Regions from separate parts of the Leuconostoc carnosum genome, predicted to be linked through region 3. Evidence: a T-box and tRNA genes for the amino acid it is inferred to sense, from the RefSeq annotation. Region 3 holds a T-box; the other regions hold tRNA genes.

The links. The T-box of region 3 lies ahead of thrS (threonine--tRNA ligase). A T-box ahead of a tRNA ligase gene usually reads a tRNA of that ligase, here a tRNA-Thr.
Region 1: it has a tRNA-Thr gene. The T-box ahead of thrS (threonine--tRNA ligase) is inferred to sense a tRNA for this amino acid. The anticodon was not compared.
Region 2: it has a tRNA-Thr gene. The T-box ahead of thrS (threonine--tRNA ligase) is inferred to sense a tRNA for this amino acid. The anticodon was not compared.

What each region holds. Positions count from the first base shown of each region.
Region 1 covers NZ_CP042374.1:645,820-654,102, reverse strand. Annotated here, with positions in the region: gene hslO (Hsp33 family molecular chaperone HslO) at 1-771, shown strand, start outside; gene lysS (lysine--tRNA ligase) at 928-2,409, shown strand; tRNA gene FGL89_RS03110 (tRNA-Asn) at 2,478-2,550, shown strand; tRNA gene FGL89_RS03105 (tRNA-Asn) at 2,657-2,729, shown strand; tRNA gene FGL89_RS03100 (tRNA-Thr) at 2,761-2,833, shown strand; gene FGL89_RS03095 (APC family permease) at 3,068-4,390, shown strand; gene FGL89_RS03090 (DUF2130 domain-containing protein) at 4,580-5,965, shown strand; gene FGL89_RS03085 (DNA/RNA helicase domain-containing protein) at 6,026-7,963, shown strand; gene FGL89_RS03080 (winged helix-turn-helix transcriptional regulator) at 8,138-8,283, opposite strand, start outside.
Region 2 covers NZ_CP042374.1:1,136,141-1,144,423, forward strand. Annotated here, with positions in the region: gene FGL89_RS05690 (DHA2 family efflux MFS transporter permease subunit) at 1-1,125, opposite strand, end outside; gene FGL89_RS08640 (hypothetical protein) at 1,265-1,408, opposite strand; gene mutY (A/G-specific adenine glycosylase) at 1,532-2,554, shown strand; gene FGL89_RS05700 (AI-2E family transporter) at 2,554-3,660, shown strand; tRNA gene FGL89_RS05705 (tRNA-Leu) at 3,818-3,899, shown strand; tRNA gene FGL89_RS05710 (tRNA-Thr) at 3,965-4,037, shown strand; gene FGL89_RS05715 (PadR family transcriptional regulator) at 4,169-4,525, shown strand; gene FGL89_RS05720 (DUF1129 domain-containing protein) at 4,503-5,351, shown strand; gene rlmD (23S rRNA (uracil(1939)-C(5))-methyltransferase RlmD) at 5,392-6,882, opposite strand; gene FGL89_RS05730 (hypothetical protein) at 7,186-7,410, shown strand; gene FGL89_RS05735 (AAA family ATPase) at 7,466-8,283, shown strand, end outside.
Region 3 covers NZ_CP042374.1:1,526,582-1,534,864, reverse strand. Annotated here, with positions in the region: gene FGL89_RS07650 (amino acid permease) at 1-822, opposite strand, end outside; gene thrS (threonine--tRNA ligase) at 908-2,872, opposite strand; T-box leader at 2,976-3,183, opposite strand; gene FGL89_RS08790 (hypothetical protein) at 3,221-3,343, opposite strand; gene larD (D/L-lactic acid transporter LarD) at 3,421-4,140, opposite strand; gene FGL89_RS07635 (flavodoxin) at 4,396-4,845, shown strand; gene FGL89_RS07630 (YebC/PmpR family DNA-binding transcriptional regulator) at 4,905-5,630, opposite strand; gene FGL89_RS07625 (phosphatidylglycerophosphatase A family protein) at 5,719-6,204, opposite strand; gene FGL89_RS07620 (3-phosphoglycerate dehydrogenase family protein) at 6,221-7,399, opposite strand; gene serC (3-phosphoserine/phosphohydroxythreonine transaminase) at 7,402-8,283, opposite strand, start outside.

The DNA.
Region 1 (8,283 bases), 710 kb from region 3:
TTAGGTCGAGGTATGCTTGCCACAGCTTTGACAGCGCAATCCGTTCTAAAAGGTGAAGAACGGATGTCGATTCAAATTAACGGTCGTGGTCCGATCGGTAACGTTGTTGTGGAAGTCGATGCAAAGGGTAGTATACGTGGCTATGTGACTAATCCAAAAATTGAGCCAATCTTAGATAATGACGGTCGGTTAGACATTCCTGCTGCAGTTGGTACGAATGGTTTTTTGCAAATTACTAAGTTTGCGCCTTATTCAGATCCATACATTGGTCAGAGTCAACTGGTTTCTGGTGAAATAGGGGATGATTTTACGTATTATTTAGCACAGTCTGAACAGATACCTTCTGTCGTCGGTGTGTCGGTTTATATGAATGCTGACGATACGGTGGAGGTTGCTGGCGGATTTCTAGTTCAGGCATTACCAGATGCTACTGATGAGGCAATCAATCAGTTAGAAATGGCATTGAAAAATATGCCGTCTCTCTCAGATATGCTAGTAGATGGCTATACACCACTAGCAGTATTAGAAGCCATTTTTGGTCAAGGTGAAGTCGATATTATACAAGTTGCGGGTGTCGGTTTAGCTGCTGAACCAACTAAAGAGGCATATCATAAAATGTTAACTACCTTACCAGTCAAAGAGGTACAAGCCATGATTGATGAAGATGATGGTGCTGAAGTTGTGGGTAAGTTCTCAGGAAAACGTTACTTTTTCACGCCAGATGAGTTACGTGAAATCATTTCTGAAATTAATGAAAACAATGCTGACTAACCTTTGAGCTTATGACAATTTTTTGGTATAGTTAATATTAGTGAAAACTTTTAAAATCGGTCAGTATATACTGGAATAAAATGGAGGAAACGTGTTCGTGGACGCTTAAAACTAATTAATTTTTAGGAAGAATGCGCACCGGAACACTTTAAACATATGGTAGAAGAAAAAGCCCTCAATGATCAAATGTTAGCACGTCGCCAAAAACTAGCAACAATTGTTGATGATTTACATTTGGATCCGTTTGGTAAGCGTTTTGAACGTACTGCCAAGGCACAAGATTTGCATGATTTATATGATAACAACACACTCGAAGAACTCGAATCTGCACAACATGAAGTGATTATTGCAGGTCGTATGGTTGCTAAACGTGGTGCTGGTAAAATTATTTTTGCTGATTTTCGTGATGTTTCTGGTAAAATTCAAGTCTATGCTAAGCGTGATGATTTAGGTGAAAATTATCCTATTATTAAGCGCGCAGATTTAGGTGATTTTCTTGGCATTCAAGGCATTGTTATGAAGACAGAAGCCGGTGAATTGACAATTTTGGTAACAAAGTTGACTCATTTGACCAAAGCTTTACGTCCAATGCCGGATAAGTTTCATGGTATTGCTGACGTTGAAACGCGTTATCGTAAACGCTATTTGGATTTAATTGCTAATGAAGATTCATTTAAAAAATTCCAATTGCGTTCAAAAATTATTTCAGCTATTCGTGCCTACATGGATTCACAAGATTTTATGGAAGTTGAAACACCCATTTTGCAAACTGAAGCAGGAGGTGCTGCTGCACGCCCCTTCATTACACACCACAACGCTTTGAACATTGATATGTATATGCGTATTGCTACTGAATTATATTTGAAGCGTCTAGTTGTTGGTGGTTTTGAACGTGTTTATGAAATCGGACGTATTTTCCGTAACGAAGGTATGGATCCAAAGCACAATCCAGAGTTCACAACAATGGAGTCATACGCTGCTTATATGGACTTTACAGACGTGATGAATGAAACTGAGGGCATCTTCAAAGCAGCTGCAGCTGTTGTGTCAGATGACTTGAAAATCACTTATCAAGGAACAGAAATTGACCTTGGTGTAAAGTTTGCACGCAAACACCTCGTTGATTTGATTAAGGAACAGACTGGTGTTGATTTCTGGAAAGAAATGACTGTTGCGGAAGCGCAAAAGTTAGCTGATGACAAACACGTAAAGTACGAGAAGTACTGGGGTGTTGGTCACATCATTAATGCTTTCTTTGAAGAGTTTGTTGAAGATACCTTGATTCAACCTACTTTTGTCTATGGTCACCCAGTCGAAGTTTCACCTTTGGCTAAGAAAAACGCTGATGACCCACGTTTTACTGATCGTTTTGAATTATTTATTTTAGGTGCTGAATATGGTAACGCCTTTACTGAATTAAATGATCCAATTGACCAACGTGCACGATTTGAAGCACAAGTGGCTGAACGTGAAAACGGTAATGATGAAGCCGAAAATATTGATGAAGACTTCATTGAGGCATTGGAATATGGTATGCCGCCTACAGGTGGTTTGGGGATTGGTATTGACCGCTTGATTATGCTCTTGACAGACTCTGATACAATTCGTGATGTTTTGTTGTTCCCGACAATGCGTTAAATTAATAAAAAAGCTTGACATGATGACCAATTATTAGATATAATAATTAAGTTGTGTTAAGCAATTATTCCGACTTAGCTCAGTTGGTAGAGCACCTGACTGTTAATCAGGTTGTCGTCGGTTCGAGCCCGACAGTCGGAGTTTTATGAGAAGCAAATCTTATTAGATTTGCTTTTTTTGTGACTTGAAAAGTGTTGACAAATAAGAATGAAACTGGCATAATTAAATAGTTGTGTTAAGCAATTATTCCGACTTAGCTCAGTTGGTAGAGCACCTGACTGTTAATCAGGTTGTCGTCGGTTCGAGCCCGACAGTCGGAGTTATCAGATAACTCATTATAGTTATCATCTTGCCGATGTAGCTCAGTTGGTAGAGCACGGGTATCGTAAACCTGGGGTCGGAGGTTCGATTCCTCTCGTCGGCACTAAACTAAAAATAATAAAAATGCTAGTCAACAAATAATTGACTAGCATTTTTATTTTGATCAATTATCTTATTTTTTAAATTGCACGGTAAATGTCAGGATAATTGTTAGCAGGAGGACAGTAATTATTAATTCAAGAATGATGCTTTTTAAGAAATTGAAAAATGGTATGTTTGTTGTCTAATAACCTGTTAATATAGAAAGGTATCATTAAATTTAGTTAAAGAGGTAAACATGGGGACGAATCAAAATCTTAATCGCACCATGACGTTAATTCCGGCTATTTCAACTGTTGTGGGAACAGTCATTGGTGCAGGCGTGTTCTATAAAGCCTCAAGTGTCGCTAATGCGACAGGTTCAACGAGCATGTCATTATTTGTGTGGTTAGTGGGTGGCTTGATTAGTTTGGCTGCAGGTTTGACAGGTGCTGAATTGGCTGCGGCATTACCACAAACAGGCGGTATGTTGGTATATATCGAACGCGCCTACGGTAAATTAGCGAGTTATGTATTAGGTTGGGCACAAATTATTATTTATTTCCCGGCTAGTTTAGCAGCTAAAGGCATTATCTTTGGAACGCAGGTAGCTAATCTCTTTCACTGGGGATATGTGGCTATTATTCCTTCCGGAATTGCCGCACTGGTGTCAGTTGCAGCTATTAATATGTTGGGTTCAAAAATCGCTGGTCAATTCCAAGCCATTACGTTATTTTTCAAGCTGATTCCATTGTCATTGATTATTATTTTTGGGCTATTACAGCCAGGTGGTGTTGATGTGAGCATTTTTCCAGTGGTTCCAGGTCATGCGGTTGGTGGTTGGGCTTCGGCTATGGGTGCTGGATTATTGGCAACCATGTATGCCTATGATGGTTGGATTCATGTCGGTAATATTGCTGGTGAAATGAAAAATCCAACCCGCGACCTGCCTCGCGCAATTGCTGGTGGATTACTGGGTATCATGTCAATTTATTTGCTTGTTAATTATGCTTTTTTACATGCTTTACCTTTTAATGCGATTCAAGGGAATGCCAATACTGCGATGGATGCTGCACAACAAATTTTTGGTGGCTTCGGTGGGAAGTTGATTACAATTGGTATCTTAATTTCTATTTATGGCACCTTGAATGGTTATACAATGACTGGTATGCGCCTACCATATGCCATGGCTTTGGAAAATAACTTGCCATTCTCAAACCAGTTAGTGAAGTTGAACCGTTTCCAAGTGCCCTATGTTGCTGGCACTTTCCAACTTGTCTTAGCGATTGGCTTAATGTTTATGGGTGGCTTTGATATGCTGACGGACATGCTAGTTTTCGTTATTTGGTTGTTCTACACTTTGGTTTTTGTCGCGGTCATTAAGCTACGCCACACAGAGCCTGATCTTAAACGACCTTACCGTGTACCTCTGTATCCGATCGTGCCTATTATTGCGATTTTAGGTGGTTTATTCATTATTGTGATGACACTTATGACAGAATGGCAATTAGCATTGACTGGTGTCGCTGCGACACTTGCAGGATTACCATTGTACTTCATCATGCAAAAACGTCAAAAATAAATGACCAAAAAACGACTGTTTTGTGATCAGTCGTTTTTTATTTCTATATAATTATCTAATACTTTTATTCACACAAAACGATACAGATACTTTATGCCATTGATATCATAAAATTTAATTGGTTAAAACAAACTTTGTTATAATAAGAATAATTATGTACTTTTAAAAAAGATGGGGGATTGACTAAGCATGTCAAAAATTAAATTCCATATTGCATCACAGACAGAACTTGTCTTGGATCAAACAGCCCAATTAGGGGATGTTGTTGATTTAACTGATGAACAGAACATCGACACCAGCGTGATTAATGGAAAAATAGCTGAGATTCTCGATGAAAAGTTAGCACAAGCTAAGGAAGATTGGGAATCACAGCAAGATAAACAAACCAAGGCAGAATTAGCGAACCAATTACAGCAGCAAAAACAGCAGTTTCAAGAAAATATTAATGATAAAGCCACACGGATTGTTGAATTAGAAACACAGCTTAAAAGCATTGCCCAACAAAATGAAGTTGAGCTTAAATCACAATTGGTCCAAAAAGACTTAGATTTACAAGCTACCATTACTCAAAAAGAATCGGAAATTGTGGCACTTGAAACCAAGATTGCATCAATTAAACAACAGAACCAATCTGAGTTGGAAACGCAGTTATTGAAAAAAGATGCTGCAACACAAGGTGAATTAGCGGAACGTGATCAGAAATTGTCAGAGCTAACGTCTCAATTGCAATTAAAAGATCAAGAAAAGCAGTTACAGCTCGCTAATATCCAAAGTCAATATGAAGCCCAATTAAAAACAGCAAACGAACAGGTAGAATTTTATAAGGATTTTAAGGCACGCCAATCAACTAAAGAAATTGGTGAAAGTTTGGAACAATATGCCATGACTGAATTCAATAAAATCCGTCCATATGCCTTTCCTAATGCCTATTTTGAAAAAGATAATACATTATCAGAAACGAACTCAAAGGGCGACTTTATTTTCCGTGATTATCAAGAAGATATGGAATTTATCAGTATTATGTTTGATATGAAGAATGAGGCTGACACGACAGCAGCAAAACATAAGAATACCGACTTTTTCAAAGAATTAGATAAAGACCGCCGTGAGAAAAAGACTGAGTACGCGGTCCTTGTTTCAATGCTTGAAGCTGATAGCGACTTATATAATACAGGCATTGTCCAAGTTAATGACTATGAAAAAATGTATGTTATTCGTCCGCAATTCTTCATTCAATTTATCGGCGTGTTGCGTAACGCTGCACTGAATACTGTTGAATATAAGCAAGAATTGGAACAAGTTCGCGAGCAAAATATTGATATCACACATTTTGAAAGTGATCTAACCAATTTTAAGAACGCTTTTGGTAAAAACTACCAGAGCGCATCAAAGAATTTCAAAAATGCTATTGACGAGATTGATAAATCGATTGCACGCATGGAAGCTGTTAAACGGTCATTAACAACGTATGAGAATCAATTACGTTTAGCTAATAATAAGTTGGATGATGTGAGTGTTAAGAAGCTAACACGTGGCAATCCGACGATGAAGGCGAAGTTTGAGGGTGTAGGGTAATAACATAAAAAGCAACATAATGTTGCTTTTTACGTTATTGTGTTTTGAGATAATTAAGCTATGAAAATATATGAATTAATTAAAGAGAAACGTGAAAATAAAGGACTTACTCAAGAAAATGTCGCGCAAGTTTTGAACGTTACTAGGCAAGCCGTTCAAAATTGGGAAAAAAATAAGCGGGCAATACCCAATGAGTTATTAGCTGAATATTTTAATTTGTTGGAATTAAATGCTCATGAAATTCTCTCAGTATTTGATTTTTTAGAAAGTAATAATTTAATAATGACTGCCATTGACTACTCTAGCGATGGTATCATTAAATTTGAAAAAAACGAGAGAAATACTATTTTGTCCAATTATCCAACACTTTATTTAGGAGTTGGACAAAAGTTGAATCAATACTCGGGACAGACTAAGCAATTAGTCTATGTCGGTGAAGCAAGTTCTATTGTACGTAGAACAATGGAGCATCTAAGATCATCTGATGATAAGTTAAATGCTATTAAAAGTGATTCTGATGGGGAAAAAGAAAAACTTTACATCATTGGACATACAAAATTTAATAAATCTGCAACACTTGAACTTGAGCAAATGTTTATGAATTACTTGTTGGGTGATAAAAAGTTTGAAAAAATATACAATGGTCGTAATAATGGACTATCGATTGACTTCTATGGTCGCGAAGCCTATAGAACAGGAATATTTCCTGAAATATGGGAACGTTTATATAAACAAAAGGTTGTTTCAAGTATTCGTGATATACGTAATTCAGCACTGTTTGCTAATAGTCCATTTAAGTCTTTAAGTCGACAACAGGAGCAAGCAAAAAACGAAATAGGACTTGTCATTGCAGAAACACTTGTGAATGGCGCAAATAATAAAGTTATCAAGATTCAAGGATTAGCCGGTTCAGGTAAAACGGTTCTAATGTCTCAACTTTTTTATGATATTTGGCGTAATCCATACCCGGTTTTAAATGATGATTTGAAGACACAACATACATCAAAAACGGTTTTATTAGTACGTCATGAACAGCAACGGCGAACCTATGAGCAAATTGCAAAAAAGCTCAATATGGGTAGTGATGTTGTTATGGACGTACCAAGATTTATTAATGAAGGGAAAATGGTTGATGTTCTCCTTGTAGATGAAGCCCATCTCTTGTGGAGTGGTAACTATGGTCGAGTTAATAAAAATCAGTGGAAACCCGACTTGATCGCTTTGCATGAGTTAGCTAGAACATTAGTCGTAGTCTATGATCCAAAACAAGTTATATCAGCGCGAAGTAAGGTAGAGAATAATGTGGATTTGTTTAACTTACTTAATGGACTGGATACCAAAACAGTCTACTTAGATGATCAGTGGCGTATACAAGCTAATCAAGAAACACAAAAATGGATTAAAGACTTAGCACATTTTGAAAAAAATTCACTAGTTACTATTCCTGATGATGAAGCATATGACATTAAATTTTTTGATGAGGCTAAAGCATTTAAAGAAGCAATTAAAATTAAAAACCAAGACGATGGCTTAAGTAGAATAGTAGCAACATATGATTGGCAGTACTCGCAAAAATCAAGACCGAAAGATGGAAAATATTGGACGGTAAACTTTGGTACTGAAGTAATGCCATGGAACTTAGAATTATCTGAAGTGCAAGAGGCTCAGAAAAAGCAAATACCTTGGCAAGAAATTAATGAAAGTATTGGTGAAGTTGGGAGTGATTTCACTGTGCAAGGAATTGATTTAAACTATGTTGGTGTGATTTTGGGACCCTCCATTATATGGAACGAAAAATCAAATTCTCTAGACATTAATGCAGATTTTTCATATGATCATCTTAAAATTCGAAAAGAAAATGGAAACTATAATACAATTGAAAACAAGGCATTTTTAAAAAACGTAGTCAATATTCTATTAACACGAGGTGTTCATGGTACTTATATATATGCTGTAAATAACGAACTACGTCAAAAATTACAGTCTTTGAATAAATAAAGACCAAGAATTCATAAAAGAATTATTTTTAAGTTTATAATCACAGTATTATTGATATCAATGTGGTTATTCGGTCAATTACCACTATTACATCTTTTGAAATTATTTTAATTATAAAAAGCCAAACGAGTTTGGCTTTTTTATGTGCTTATATTGACTCAAAACAGCAATTCATCACTCATGATAATCACCATACCAAGCCTTAATTTCAGGTACGAGCTGTAATAGTTTTAATCCTTTATCTGTAAAATGATAGGCAATTTGTGGCGGAATAGTGGGTAAATGTTCCCGTGTAATAATGCCGTTTGATTCAAGTGCCT
Region 2 (8,283 bases), 390 kb from region 3:
TTGAATCGGCATCAAAACTAATACCAAACCAAGTTGCCGAATAAATTGTCCCACTACAGCTAACCAAAGTGGGGAAGTGAGAGACATAGAGGCCAAGATAAAGGTGCCAATACTTGTCGTGATAATACCAATTAAGGCTAAGTATTTAGCGCCATAACGATCATATAATCGTCCACTCCAAGGTGATAAGAAAGCCGTGACTAAGGCACCTGGAAATAGGACTAATCCAGAGACAAAAGCAGAGGTTTCACGAACTCTTTGCATGTAAAGGGGTAGCATCATGGCACCGCCATACATTGCAATCATCAAGACAACGTTAATTAAAGTTGCAATAATAAAATCACGATATTTTAGGACAGCCATATTCAGTAATGGTGTCTTAACAGTTAATTGTCGCCAAATAAATAATCCAGTGACCACTAAGCCAATAAGGACAAATCCCCATACCGTAAACTCTGACCAGTCACTTGCACCTGCACTAGAAAAGCCATACAATAGTGAGCCGAGTCCAATACTGGAGAGCACAACACCTAGAAAGTCGAATTTGAGTATTTTTTGTTCACCGATATTTTGTAACAAAAAATAGGCCAGAATGAAATTAGCAATAATTAATGGTGCAACAAGGAGGAAAAGATAACGCCATGATAGGTTAGTAACAATAAGTCCCGATAATGTCGGACCTAGTGCCGGCGCAAAGTTGAGTGCCAGTCCAATACTACCCATCGCACCACCACGTTTGTCTGGTTCAAATAAATTCATGACTACCACGTTCATTAGTGGACCAAAAACGCCAGCTCCTAAGGCTTGAATCATACGACCAGTAATCAGTATGGGAAAGTTGGGTGCAAATCCGGCAATTAAGGTACCTGCGGCAAACAGGGCAACGGCAGTGAGATACAAACGACGTGTAGTCAGTCGTTGGATCAAGAAAGCAGTGAGTGGCACCATGACACCATTCACTAACATATAACCATTTGTCATCCATTGACCAAGATCAGTACCAATATGGAATTCGCTCATGATATTAGGCAAGGCCACATTCATTAGTGTTTGGTTTAAAAAACCTAGAAACGTACCAATGACTAAAATAATCAAAATAGATTTTTGTTTTTGAGATATATTCAAGTTAGATACTTCCTTTCTTTAGATAAGGATTGTACTTAAATATAATATTAAGTCGATTTAGTGCTTTAATAACATTTTGCCATATTTTAGTATAAAAAAGCAAACAAAAAACCAGTAAAAATACTGGTTTTACGCTTAATTACTTTGTTGAAGGTAATTCTTCTGACTTACCCTTTGCCCATTGTTGCAACTTTGCAATAGCAGTTTGACGTTGTTTCTTGGCTGAGTTGTGTCCGACCTTGCGGGCACGGGCAAATGAATTAAGAGGCTTCTTTAATGCCATGATGGGTACTCCTTTTTAAATGTTTTACATACAAGATATTATTATACGTCATTATTATTAAAAAATCAATATTAATGCTGATAAGTATGCTAAAAAAGCCAAGAGTTAAGGTACAATATAGATATGGAATTATGGTCTGAAAATACAATTGAAGAGTTTCGCCGTCAGTTATTAACTTGGTATGATGAAAATGGACGTGCCAATTTACCTTGGCGCCTGAATCATGAACCTTATCGTGTGCTGGTTTCAGAGATTATGTTGCAGCAGACACAAGTAGATACTGTTCTACCTTATTATGAACGATTTATGATTGCTTTTCCTACGGTACAGGATTTAGCTCATGCACCTGAGACACAAGTTTTAAAATTGTGGGAAGGGTTGGGGTATTATTCACGCGCGCGTAATTTACAAAAAGCAGCAAAATTTGTAGCTGATGACTTATATGGCAATTGGCCTGAGAGTTCTGATGATTTGCAGGAGTTAGCAGGTGTTGGGCCGTATACAGCTGCTGCAATTGCTTCAATTAGTTTTAATGAAGTGGTGCCAGCTGTTGATGGTAATGCTTTTCGTGTTTTTAGTCGCTTATTGAAAATTGATGATGACATTGCACAAGCTAAAACCCGTAAAATTTTTTATGATGCTATTTTACCCATTGTCGATCCGCAAAGACCTGGTGATTTTAATCAAGCAATTATGGATCTGGGCTCAAGTTACATGACTGCTAAAAATCCAGATAGTGAGCATTCACCAGTTCAGGCTTTTAATGCAGCTTACCGCGATGGTGTCGAGCTATTATATCCTGTTAAAACTAAGAAACCAAAGCCTGTTAAACAATTATTTGTAGCGACAGTTTCTCGAAAAGATAATCAACTTTTATTTGAAAAACGGCCTGAAACGGGGTTATTAGCTGATTTTTGGACGTTCCCGTTAACGCAAATTAATAGTATTGAGGACATTAAGGGCGAACAACTCAACATTAAACCGGTTGTACATGTCTTTACCCATCGCCGTTGGGAGATATGGTTAGTGAAACATCAAATAACACCACTAGAGAACCAAAAATATTTGACTCAAAACGAATGGCAACAATTATCCTTGCCAACTTTACAACACAAATTACTCAAAGCTTTGGAGGAATGCGACTAATGTTTCTAAATGCAAAATATAAGAACTTGTTTTTTTGGACAATTGAATCTTTAGCAGTTGCTTTATTGATTTTTATTGTGTCACGATTTGATTTTTTGATGCATCCACTGTCAGTATTTATTTCTACGGTGTTTATGCCATTAATTGTTGCTGGTTTTTTATACTATGTGTTAAAACCAATATTATCGCGTATTGAAAAGATAAAAATTTTCGGTAAAAAGCTACCACACCAATTGGCAGTTATTCTGACATTTTTGTTATTCTTAATCGTTATTGCCGGGGCCTTGATTTTACTGATACCAACATTATTACGTGAAATGTCGAATTTTATTAATGCATTCCCATCTTTTGCTCAAGATGTGCAGCGTTTTGTGACAAAAACGTTAAATAGTCAGTGGTTTGAGAATTTGAATTTATCAATTGATGCTGATCAAGTAAAAAATACTGTAGGTCAATATGCATCATCATTCCTAACTGTTACAGCGGGAACATTGGGTAATGTTATCTCGATGGTCACAACATTTACCATTAACTTGGTCACAATTCCGGTCGTTCTCTTTTATATGTTAAGTGATAGTGATCGACTTCTGCCTGCTATCAAAAAAATGTTTCCACAACGTCAATCAGAGCATATCAATGAACTAGCAGCAAAAATGGACAGTACGATTGAAAAATATATTTCTGGACAAGCTATTGAAATGTTGTTTATAGGTCTCGCGATGGCTATTGGCTATTTAATTATTGGGCAACCATATGCTTGGTTATTGGCTGTTATTGCTGGTGTTACAAACATTGTCCCCTACATTGGTCCATGGATTGGTGTGATTCCGTCATTATTTGTGGCAAGTACACAATCATGGAAACAAGTTGTTTTTGTTCTGATTGTGATGACTATTGTACAACAATTAGATGGTAACTTAGTTTATCCTAATGTGATTGGTAAATCGTTAGCCATTCATCCCCTAACTATTATGATTTTATTAATGGTAGCTGGGAATTTATGGGGTATTATTGGCATGATATTGATTGTACCGGTTTATGCTGTTTTACGTACAATTCTTGAATTTAGTATTGAACTATTTTCATTGACCAAAAAAAATACTTGAAAAACAACAAACGGATGAGTTGAAACCTATGGGTTTTGACTCATTTTAATATGACATATTTTATTTCGCTAATCCATTGATACGTGACCGTTAAATTAGGTATTGACGTGCGGGCAAATATACAGTACACTAATAGAGTTGTTAAAACAACTAAATTGCGGGTGTGGCGGAATTGGCAGACGCGCTGGATTTAGGTTCCAGTGCCGCAAGGCGTGCAGGTTCGATTCCTGTCACCCGTATAAGAGAGTGTTGACATTCTCTGGGGTATCTAGTATGACACGAGCATACTTGAGTACTTGCCGTTGCCGACTTAGCTCAGTTGGTAGAGCATCTCACTAGTAATGAGGGGGTCAACGGTTCGAATCCGCTAGTCGGCATCATAAAAAAGCAGTGATATTAATATATCACTGCTTTTTTGTTGCATACATTTTTCACTAATCGGCTTTACAAACTAGTGGGGATCATTTACAATACTAGTATGTTAAATAGACTAGTGGAAGGGTAAGATATGAAACCAAATATTTCGAGTCAGATGCTCAAGGGCATTTTACAAGGTGTGATGCTCATGATTTTGTTTAAAAAACCAGATTATGGTTATGGTATTAGCAAACAGATTAATCGATATGGTTTAGACGATATTCCTAAAGGAACGATTTATCCGTTACTGACTATGATGGAAAAGCGTGGTTTGGTTGAAGGGAAAATGCAACCATCTGCAGAAGGACCAGATCGAAAGTATTATTTTATTACGTCAGATGGCATCGTAGTCAAGCAGCAATTTATTAAAGAGTGGCAATTTTTAGAGAGTGCAGTGAATCAACTAATAGATGAGGGAACAATAGATGAAAACAAAAGAAATGATTGAAATGAATAATGAATTACGAAAAAAATTGAACGGAGAGAATAAAATATTTTATGAAAATTTATTATTATATCTTAGAATAGAGGGCTTTGCGCGAGATGAAAATAAAATAGAAACACATTTATTAATGATATTACAAGATATTTTAGAAGCACAAAATGATGGCATCGCAGCAGAAACGTATTTTGGAAAAAATCCAAAGGTGATTGCTGATGAATTACTGGCTGAAATGCCACGCAGTCCCTGGGAAGTCATTAAGACAGGCTTATATGTTGTGATGGGCTATATGGGTGTCAGCTTTTTACCAGCTTTGATGACGGCTGGCAAACCTGTTGATATTGGTGCCCTAGGGTTATCTGGCTTGTATCTATTTAGTATCGTATTAATTTTATTTAAATACATTGGTCGAACAATTTATAATGTGAATATCATGATACAAAACAAAATTTTGAAATTTTTGGCTACTTTCATAGCCGTAAGTATTGGTATAGTACCTGTGCTTTTAATTGGAAGTCTTGTAAAAACGCCAGTTCGTTTTCAACTTGATGGTTGGTCTGGTATTGTTGTGATTATACTTGGCTTAATAATTGGTGCATTTTTCTTTATACGTCAAAAAGATAAGACCTTCAGTTTGCCGTTTGTCATATACTTATGTGGTGCTGGTGTATTAGGTATTATGACACGTTTACCAAAAATAGGCCATTTCTTGATGGATACACAAAATGGACGGTATATCGTTGTTGGCATTATCATTGTTTTACTCGTGATATTCTGGCTGTGGAATATTCTTGTACTTAAAAAAATAAAAAAACTTGATGAAAGCAAATAAAAAAGGCAGCAATCGTATCAAGCGATTGCTGCCTTTTTTATTATGCGCGGCGTGTTAATTTCACAACGCCTTCCCAACGGGCAGTTTGTGGGAACATATCAATGCTTTGAATATAATCGACTTTATACGCTTTAGTTAAATCAACTAGATCACGTGCAAGTGTTGAAGCATTACACGAAATATAAACAAATTTTTCGGGTTGTGTACGTAAAATCTCGCGACGTAGGGCAGTATCTAGCCCAGTTCGGGGTGGATCAACGACAAGTGCATCAGCTACCCAACCTTCGGATTGCCACTTTGGGAAAAGTTCTTCAGCTGTGCCTACTTCATATTTTGCATTGTTAACGTGATTAATTTTTGCATTAATATTCGCATCATCAACTGCTTCTGGGATAATTTCCATACCACGGACTTCATCAACCTTGTCCGCTAAACTTAATCCAATAGTACCAACACCGGCGTACGCATCGACTAATTTGTCAGCATGTGTCAAATCAAGGGCCTCAAGGGCTTCTTTATATACCACAGACATTTGCGTATAGTTTAATTGCATGAAGGCACGAGGTGAGAGCTGGAAGGTCTTGCCAAGTACTGTTTCCTCAATATAATCTTGCCCCCAGAGTTTAATAGTTTCTTCACCCCAAACTAAGCTAGTACGCCCAGGATTAAAGTTTTGGAAAATACCGGTTACTTGAGGTAGTGCTTTGTTGATGGCTTCAATGAGTGCTGTATCCCCTGGGAATGCATCTGTATTCGTGACAAAAGTGACTTGTGCCTCACCAGTGGTATGCGATACACGCACAACGATTGTTTTGACAGTGCCGCGGTTTTTATCTTCATTATAAATGGATACGGACAATTTATCGAGTAGTTCACGTATTGTACGCATCACTATCATAGTTGTTTGGTCTTGAGTGTGCACCACAGGCAGATCAACTAGGTCATGTGTACTACGCTTATACATACCAACACTAATTTTGTCACCAATTTTACGAACAGGGAACTGTGCTTTATTACGATATTGGTAGGGATCTGCCATACCAATCGTGTCGCGTAAATCATAGTCAGACCAACCTCTTGGTTGAAATTTTTCTAATGCTTGCATGATGACATCTTTTTTGAATGCCAATTGTGCTGGATAAGTCATGTGCTCGAGTTCAAAACCACCAACTTCATCAGCAAATTCATCAAGTGGTTTAACACGATTTGGTGATTTTTCACGAATTTTCAGTACTTTAGCCGCAATATATTTTGGCTCGACCTCAGTTACTTTAACAACAGCAACTTCGTCAGGTAAAGCACCAGGGACAAAGACAATTTTACGTTTGAAATAACCAATACCTTCACCATTAATACCAAGACGCTTGATAGTTAGAGGGAAGTTTTGACCGATACGAACGCTGACGCCATTAGTGTTCGTATCTGGTCGTCGTGCACCTGATTTACGGGGGTCGAATTTTTTGCCATAATAAGGTTTCTTAGGGGAGTTATTGTGACCTTTTTGATAAGGTCGCTTTTTTTCTTCTGTCATGTTTAACTTTCTGCATTGCAATGCCAAATTCTCTATAGTTACTTTACCATCATAACATGTTCAACGTGCTAACTATGAGAAACTTGGTTCAATAACATACTGAAATTAAAGTTATTCCACTATTGTGTTATAACACATATGTGTTATAATTTAAGTATAGAGAAAGGGAAAGAATAGCGGACAGTTAAGTTCGTAACCTTTTTCAGTAAAGGAGATGTGGCTAATGATTAGAAGCAGCAACTTTATAAAAGATTACGCACATAATCGTGTGCGAGGTCAAACTAACAAGGACAGTGATTTGGAATGAGATTTGATATTAAGGCATATTTGGATGATAATTCGTTAACTATTTATCGCGTGGCGAAGGATTCTGGGTATGGGTATACGACGATTCATAAATCGTTTAACAAAACACAATCAGATGCAACAAGTTTAAATATGCGTGATCTTGATGCCTTAGCAAAGGCACAACATAAAGCAATGTGGGAAGTACTCAGAGACCTTGAGAAACTTTATTTTGATGAATGATAGCATAAGTGCTTGTATTCCTACAAGTACATTAATAAAAAGGAGATTTTAGACTATGGCTAACAATAATGATTTGTTCAATGATCCATTTGGATCAGATATGAATAATATTTTTAATAATATGATGGGAAATATGAATGGTATGAATTCGGAGAAACGTCGTTACTTAATTAACGGTCGTGAAGTAACCCCGGAAGAATTCGTGAAGTACCGTCAAACAGGACAGTTACCACAAGGACAAGGTAATCCAGCTGTTGGTAATGGGCAGCAACAAGAAGCAGTACAGCAACCTGGACAAACTAAGCAAGAGGGGATGCTGGCAAAGCTAGGTCGTAATTTGACCAAAGAAGCACGTGACGGGTTACTTGATCCAGTCATTGGCCGTAATAAAGAAATTCAAGAAACTGCTGAAATATTAGGACGTCGTACTAAAAATAACCCAGTACTTGTGGGTGATGCCGGGGTTGGTAAGACAGCAGTTGTTGAAGGTTTAGCACAAGCAATTGTTAATGGTGATGTGCCCGCATCAATTAAAGACAAGGAAATTTATAGTATTGATATTTCTAGTTTGGAAGCAGGCACACAATTCCGTGGCGCTTTTGAAGAAAATATTCAAAATTTGATGAAAGAGGTTAAAGCTGCAGGAAATGTTATCCTGTTCTTCGATGAAATTCATCAAATATTAGGTGCTGGATCAACCGGTGGTGAAGATGGTGGCAAAGGTTTAGCTGATATTATTAAGCCAGCATTGAGCCGTGGTGAGATTTCATTAATTGGTGCCACAACGCAAGATGAGTATCGTAACACTATCATGAAGAATGCAGCTTTGGCACGTCGTTTCAATGAAGTAACAGTTAATGCACCTTCACCAAA
Region 3 (8,283 bases):
TGGGCTTTGATCAGCGGGTATTTTTTGCCAAGGATAGATCGTCATAATAATAAATAATGCACCCAAGTAGAAAAATAAGATTCGCCATGGTATTTGGTTAATTGCTTTTGGTAAAACCGCACGAGGATTATCCGTCTCAGCAGTTGTCATACCAATAAATTCCATACCAACAAAAGCAAACATGACCATTTGAAAGGCATTAATGAAATTACCAACACCATTTGGAAATAAAGTAAAATGGTCAAAAACATTCCCAAAAGATACATCGCCTACTGGTGTTTTAAAACCGGTTAACGCCATAATAATACCAGTCATAATTAAAGCAAGAATCGCCACGATTTTAATCATAGCAAACCAAAATTCGGTTTCACCATATAACGCAACTGCAACCAAGTTTATACTGGTTAATATAATTAACATCAAAATTTGAATAAGCCATCCCGGAACGTTAGGAAGCCAATATTGTATATATTTGGCTACCGCAGTTAACTCTGCCATACCCATGAAGACAATCGTCAACCAGTAAGACCAACGCGCAAAAAAGCCAGCACGATTACCAATATATCTTGTTATAAACGTTATAAATGTGTGTTGTGATGGGTCGGCATATAATAATTCACCAATTGCTCGCATCATGACAAACATAAATAAACCAATAATTAAGTAAACAAATAAAATTGAGGGTCCAGCAAAATTTATCGAATGACCAGCTCCCATGAACAAGCCGGTACCAATGGTACCGCCAATTGCAATTAACTGAACATGCCTATTTTGTAGCCCACGTTTTGGTGGTTGCTTTGTACTTTCTGTTGCTTCTGTCATTAGTAAAAAAATCCTCCAGCGTTACTCAGCTTGTATATGATATACCGTATAAAGCACCCGACGAACAGTCGCCAGGTGCTTTATACTAATTGTTCGGCATTTGACGTGAATAGTTTGACACGTCTTCTAAAATCAAATTTTGGAATGCTGAATACGACATTGTTTCAGTTTTATCTTGACCATAACGACGTACTGTTACAGTATTATTATCGACTTCAGAATCCCCCAATACCAACGTATATGGTATTTTGTTAGTTTGAGCTTCACGAATCAAGTAGCCCATTTTGGCATCTTTTGTCTCAACATTTGCACGTAAACCAGCATCCTGTAAGTGCTTTTGCACACTAGTTGCATAATCGCCATGTGCACCCAAGTTAACAGGAATAATCTGAACTTGTAATGGTGATAACCATGTTGGAAAAGCACCCTTGTACATTTCAATCAAGTATGCAGTGAAACGTTCCATTGTGCCAACAATACCACGATGCAACATAACAGGGCGATGATTATCTTGACCATCAGCACCAATATAAGTCAGATTGAAACGCTCGGGCAACAAGAAATCCAACTGAATGGTTGACATTGTTTCTTCACCACCCAGAGCGGTTTTCGTTTGTACGTCCAGTTTAGGACCATAAAAAGCTGCTTCACCTTCTGCTTCAAAGTAATCAAGCTTAAGATCGTCCATCGCACGCTTTAACTGAGCCTGTGATTTTTCCCACATATCATCGTCATCAAAATATTTTTCTGTATTTTTAGGATCACGATAAGACAAGCGGAATCGATAATCTGTAATGTCAAAATCACGATAAACACCCATCATCATTGTCAAAATTGATTTGAATTCTTCTTCCAATTTTTCAGGTTCAACGAATGTGTGCCCATCATTCAATGTCATTTCACGGACTCGTGACAGACCAGTCAAGGCCCCAGACTTCTCGTAACGATGCATCATACCCAGTTCAGCAATCCGCATTGGTAACTCACGATATGAACGTGGCTTATGCTTGAATACCATGATATGAGATGGACAGTTCATTGGTCGTAATTCTAAGAATTCACCATCTCCCATGTCCATTGGTGGGAACATATCTTCACGATAATGATCCCAGTGCCCCGACGTTTTGTACAAATTCAAGTTTGATAATACTGGCGTATATACGTGTTGGTAGCCATTGGCCAATTCTTTATCGGTAATATACCGTTCTACTTGACGACGAATAGTTGCCCCATTAGGCAACCAAACGGGTAAACCAGATCCCACTTCTTGGCTCGTAAAGAATAAGTCCAAATCACGACCAATCGTTCGATGGTCACGTTCTTTCGCTTCTTCACGACGTTGTACTTCAGCATCAACATCAGCTTGTTTCCACTCAGCAATACCGTAAATACGCTGCATCATTGGGTTCGAAGACTTACCACGCCAATAGGCACCAGCCACTGATGTTAATTTAAAATGCTTAATCCAACCAGTGGATGGTACAAGACCACCTTTATCTAATTCAACATGATCACCTTGAACTGCAATAGTAATTTTTTCATCCACAGGTAAATCAGAAATTAATTCAACCTTATATGGATCTTCTGAAAATGTTTTCAAAGCTTCGTCACGTGTCAATTCTCGTGAAACAATCGGTAGATCTTCTGCAACGATTTTATGCATCATGGCTTCAATTTCAGAAAAATCTTCAACGGAAACTTGATTCCCTGCGCCATTATCTGTATCGTAATAAAAACCATTATCAATAAATGGACCAACCCCAAAATGCATGTTAGCAAATTTAGGTATGCGCTTAAGGGCCTGTGCTAATAAATGAGATGCTGAGTGACGTAACAGTGACACCGCTTCATCATCAGAAGTTGTAATTAATTGAAAGTCCCCTGATGCTGGAATAATATCATTCATACCAACATACTCACCATTTAATTTAGCAGAAACCGACTTTTTCGCCAATGATTTCGAAATACTCGCTGCAACTGCAAGAGGTGTGGTTGTTTCATCAAAGCGCTTTACTGCGCCATCTGGAAATGTAAGACTAATTTCTGACATGTGTAATATCCTCTTCAAATTTAAAATTAATTTTGAATCACAGTTCATATTATAGACTAGAAGATACCAAAACAAAAAGCATCCCTTTGTGCCAATATAGACACAAAGGGACGCTTTACCGTGGTACCACCCAAGTTTAACACGCTGAACGTGTGACTCAAATGACAATTAACGGTGTCACCCGGATACTTTTCGTTACCTACTCACCTATCACTCAAAGGTAGTCTGTCAAGTACAAATGACTCATTTTCACCAACCATGAGCTCTCTAAACATTTGCTACAATCGAGTTGTCCTTATCAACGTTCTTGAAACCCAGTTTAGCACGCTTTTTATGATTGTGCAATACTTATTTTGTCTTGATTTGAGATAAAACAGTTGCTAACGTGTCCTTAGCAACATCATCGTGATCTAGAATACCATTATCAAATGCTACTTTTAAAGCATCATATTGTTGTTGTGTTATCATCATTTGCCTTTTCCTTCAGAAATTTAATACTCTTAATTATAAACAAAATTAATAACTTTTCAAATCTACAAACATAGTTACTATAATCCAAGGTAATATTGCGCAAACAGTGCAGCAAAGATGGCACCTACAAAGGGCGCAATACCAGGAATTAATAAACCATATTGAAAGTCTGCATTCGCACGATTTTTCCATGGCAAAATAGTATAGGCAATCCGCGGTCCTAAATCACGTGCTAAATTCATAGCAAAACCGGTTGTACCACCCAGACCCATCCCAACAGCCCAGACTAGGAAACCAACACTTAAAGGCACCATCCCTGGTACATCCCCTACACGTTCAGAAATCGCCATGATGCTTGTTAAGAAAATAAAAGTTGCAAACGCTTCAACAAAAAAATTCCGGGGTAAATTTCGGATAGCTGGTGCCGTTGAAAAAATATTTCTGACAATAATTGGATCAATGTCTTTTTCAGATAATTTAAATTGATCCGCATACATCACATAGACAATCAATGAGCCAATAACTGCGCCGAGTACTTCAACCAGACTCACAATTAAAAAATACAGCAAACTAATATTACCTAAAATGAGTTGCGCCAATGCCATTGCTGGATTAATGAACACCTCACCAAAGATAAGTAAGACAATTGAAATACCGAAACCCCAAGTAGTAATTGAAAAAATATGTCCTGAACCATGGTATTTCGTACGGTTCAGTACTTCGTCGGCATGTACGCCAACACCAAAAATAATCATTAAAGCAGTTCCCATGAACTCAGCCAACAACTGGTGTAACATTTGTAATCTCCTAAGCGGTTGCAAATTAAAAAAAGTCGCAGTTTTTTTATGTGATTTACCATTCCTTATATTAAGGCTTCAACTCACTACTGTAAAGCATTTTGCTGATTTGTCTTGAAACTGTCACATTCAAAAAGAAATACCTGAAAAGTAATCTATACAATATTTTGGTAGTTAGTTATAATTAAAGAAAAACGTCGGAGGGAAAGTGATTGATACATTTATTTAAAATCGTATCAATCACAACTAATTAATATGAATGCTCAAGTTGTTTATGCAACAATCACCGGAAATAATGAAGAAGTCGCTGATGTCATTGTCGAAGCACTAGAAAGCGCTGAAGTCAGTGTGACAAAAACTGAAATATCACAAACAGAAGTTGACGAACTCGAAAGTACAGATATTGCCATTATCGTTCCTTACACATATGATCAAGGCTCATTACCAGATGAAGGATTAGATTTCTTCGAAGACCTTGCTGAGGCTGACCTAAGCGGTGTGGTATATGGTGTAGCCGGTTCGGGAGATACTTATTACCTATCAGATTTTTGTTTAGCTGTACCAAAATTTGAAACACAACTCGCACAAACGAATGCGATCAAAGGTGCTGAAGGTGTTAAAATTAATTTGCATCCGGACGAAAAAGATACAATTGTCCTACAAGCCTTTACGCAAAAGTTAATTCAAGTCGCAAAGAATCAATGAGAATAAAAAGAAGTATTTTGAAGGTTTCCTTCAAAATACTTCTTTTATACTTACCACATTTATTCATCAGCTGTTGTATAAACTGCCAAGACATCCTCATTTTCTTCTAGTTCGTCAACAAGCTTATCTAACTTTTCACGATCCTCATCAGAAATCACCATTGGATTTTGAGCAATCATTGTTACTTCGGCATCTTCAAAAATGTAACCTGCTTCAGTTAATGAAGCCTCTACAGTTTGGAAATCTCCCGATTCTGTATAAATTTCAAATACTTCATCTTGCGTTTGAACATCTTCAGCACCAGCTTCCAAAGCAGCTTCTAGTACCGTGTCTTCATCCAAATCTGGAAAGGCTTCCCGATCAATTGCTAAATACCCTTTTCGATCAAATTGAAAAGCCACTGAACCAGATGTTCCTAAAGCACCGCCATAATGTTTAAAAGAATTACGAATACTTGAAACAGTACGATTGATATTATCCGTTGACGTTTCAACCAAAACAGCTACACCTGCAGTACCATAACCTTCATAAGTTACTTCTTCAAACTTTTGTCCACCAGCGCCGGAAGCCTTATCTAGCGCACGCTGAATGTTATCTTTTGGCATGTTTGCCGCTTTAGCTTTATCCACAACTAAACGCAATGAAGCGTTCAAATCCGGATCAGCACCGCCTGCTTTTGCAGCAACGTATAAATCATGTGCCAATTTTTGAAAAATTTTACCACGCTTAGCATCTTGGGCATTTTTACGGCCCTGGATGTTATGCCACTTACTGTGTCCTGACATTATAACATCTCCTTGAATTTATCAATATCATCCTATTTTATCAAAAAAATACCCTTGTGACTAGCTTTGCAAGCTTTATAAATAAAGATTAATACTTATTTCCACCCAGTAACTCTAAATAAGTCATCGCTGAACTTGCAATCAAGGCAGCTAATATATCATCTAAGTAAACATTGATACTATCAGTTTTATCATTAATTATGCCAATTAACCCTGGTTTCAAGTCATCAAGCAACCCATAATGTACTGTTGCAGCGGCTGAAAATTGCTGTGTAATAGCGATTGCTAGAATTTCATCAACGTTGTGTCCATTAGCATCACGTTGCAAACGCGCCTTCAGCGGTTGGCTATCCGGCATGCTCTCTGCTTGTTCATCTAAATAAAGTGCCGTTAAAATAATATCAGCAACCTCATCTTTATGCAAAACACGAGTGATACTTTGAGTTAATACCTCTTCTTCAATGGCATCTTTATATTTTCCAGTTAAAAAGGTGCGTGTGCCATCTGTAATATCTCCTAAGCTGACACCACGTTGTGCTAATTTATTAATGGCTGCTTCTTGTAATTCTTTCATGAATTATATCTCCCTTTTAAAAATTATCATTCACATAGCGACGCGTTAAGATGACATGCGGAATACTATCTAATGCAACTTTCACATATTCTTGTTGATCAATTGTAAAATCATTGATAGCTACCAATGTGTAAGCATAATCACCAACAGCACGATTACTCAACTGTTCAATGTTAATATTCTTGTCACCAAAAAATGTCGATATTTGTCCAATCATATTTGGTACATTATCATGAATAATGCCCACACGGTATTTTGTAGTAAATGGTTCATCTATATCCGGATAATTAACTGAATTAACAATATTACCAGTAGTTAAATAATTATCAAGTTGGCGAGCGGCCATTAAGGCACTCATATCTTCTGCCTCAACAGTGGAACCACCAATATGTGGTGTAATAATAACTTTTGGATGATCAAATAATGCTTCATCAGCAAAATCTGTAATATAAACACGCAATTGATCTTGATCTAACGCTGATTTCGCTGCCAAATCATCCACTATCCCACCACGTGAAAAGTTTAATAAAGCTGCATCTGGTTTCATCAATTTAATACTTTCCCCACCAATAAAATATTTATTCTTATCAGTAAGTGGGATATGAACAGTAACATAATCAGATTGTCGTAAAACCTCTTCAACAGTTTTGGCATGCTTGATATGGCGATCAATGCGCCAAGCGGTATTAGCATTAAGTCCTGGATCATAACCAATGACATCCATGTCTAATGCTAACGCTGTGTTAGCTACTTTTGATCCCACATTTCCCAAACCAATAACGCCCAAAGTTTTCCCGGCTAATTCCGTACCACGGTAACCACCTTTATTTACCTCAGTACGTAATGATACATCACCACCACGAGTTTCGTTTGCAAACCCAATCGCCCCGACAACGGGACGAGCAGCTAATATTAAAGCTGCAATAGTTAATTCTTTTACAGCATTAGCATTTCCACCAGGTGTATTAAAAACAGCAACACCGCGCTTTGACAAGGTGTCAACAGGGATATTGTTAAACCCTGCACCTGCACGAACAACTGCACGAACACTACTAGGAATAACCTCATTGTGCAAATTCTGTGAACGCAAGAGGATACCCTTTGGCTCCTCTTGACCATTAATATCATAATGATGTGCATTTAAGTAAGCCAAACCTTTTTGGCTAATGGCGTTATATGTTTTAATATTTGTCATACTTATTTTTCTACTTTCTGTAAAAATGAAATCAGTGCATCCACTGCTTCTATAGGTTGCGCGTTATAAAGTGATGCCCTAAAGCCGCCAACGGAACGATGCCCTGCTAAGTTAAATAAGCCTTCTTGTGTTGCTTGCTTCGCAATGGCTTTGTCATTCTGAAGATCACCTGTTGTAAAAATAATATTCGTTAATGACCGCTCTTCAGTGGCTACCGGTGCTGAAAAATAATCAGATTGATCAATAAAATCATAAAGTCGTTGAGATTTCATCAAATTCCGACGATGCATCTCTGCCACCCCACCTTGTTGCGCAACCCAATTCAAAACTAAATCCATCACATATATTGAGAAAACGGGTGATGTATTGAACATCGACTGTTTATCGATATGATTTTGGTAACGCATCATCGGACCCACACCAGTAATATCTTGTTGATCTAACCATTCTTTGCGAACAATGGCCAGTGTCACACCTGCCGGTCCAAGATTCTTTTGCCCACCAGCAAATACAGCATCAAAAGTGTTAATATCATATGGTTCTGCTAAAATATTTGAACTCATATCTGCGACTAAACGACCAGAAGTCACTGGTAGATTATTTTGATGGAAAGTTGCACCTTCAATAGTGTTATTTGTAACAATATGTAAATAATCATAATCATCAGCATTAAAATCCGAAGGTAAACTCGGTAATTGTTGATAATGCTGTTGTTTAGTACTGTCAATAACCGTTAACTTTTTACCAAGTGCTTCAATAGCTTCACCAGCTTTAGCTGCAAAATTACCAGAATCCAGTAGCGCAACATTTTGCTGATGTGTTGCAAAATTTAAGGGTAACATTTCAAATTGCAGTGAACCACCCCCTTGTAAAAAGACTACTGC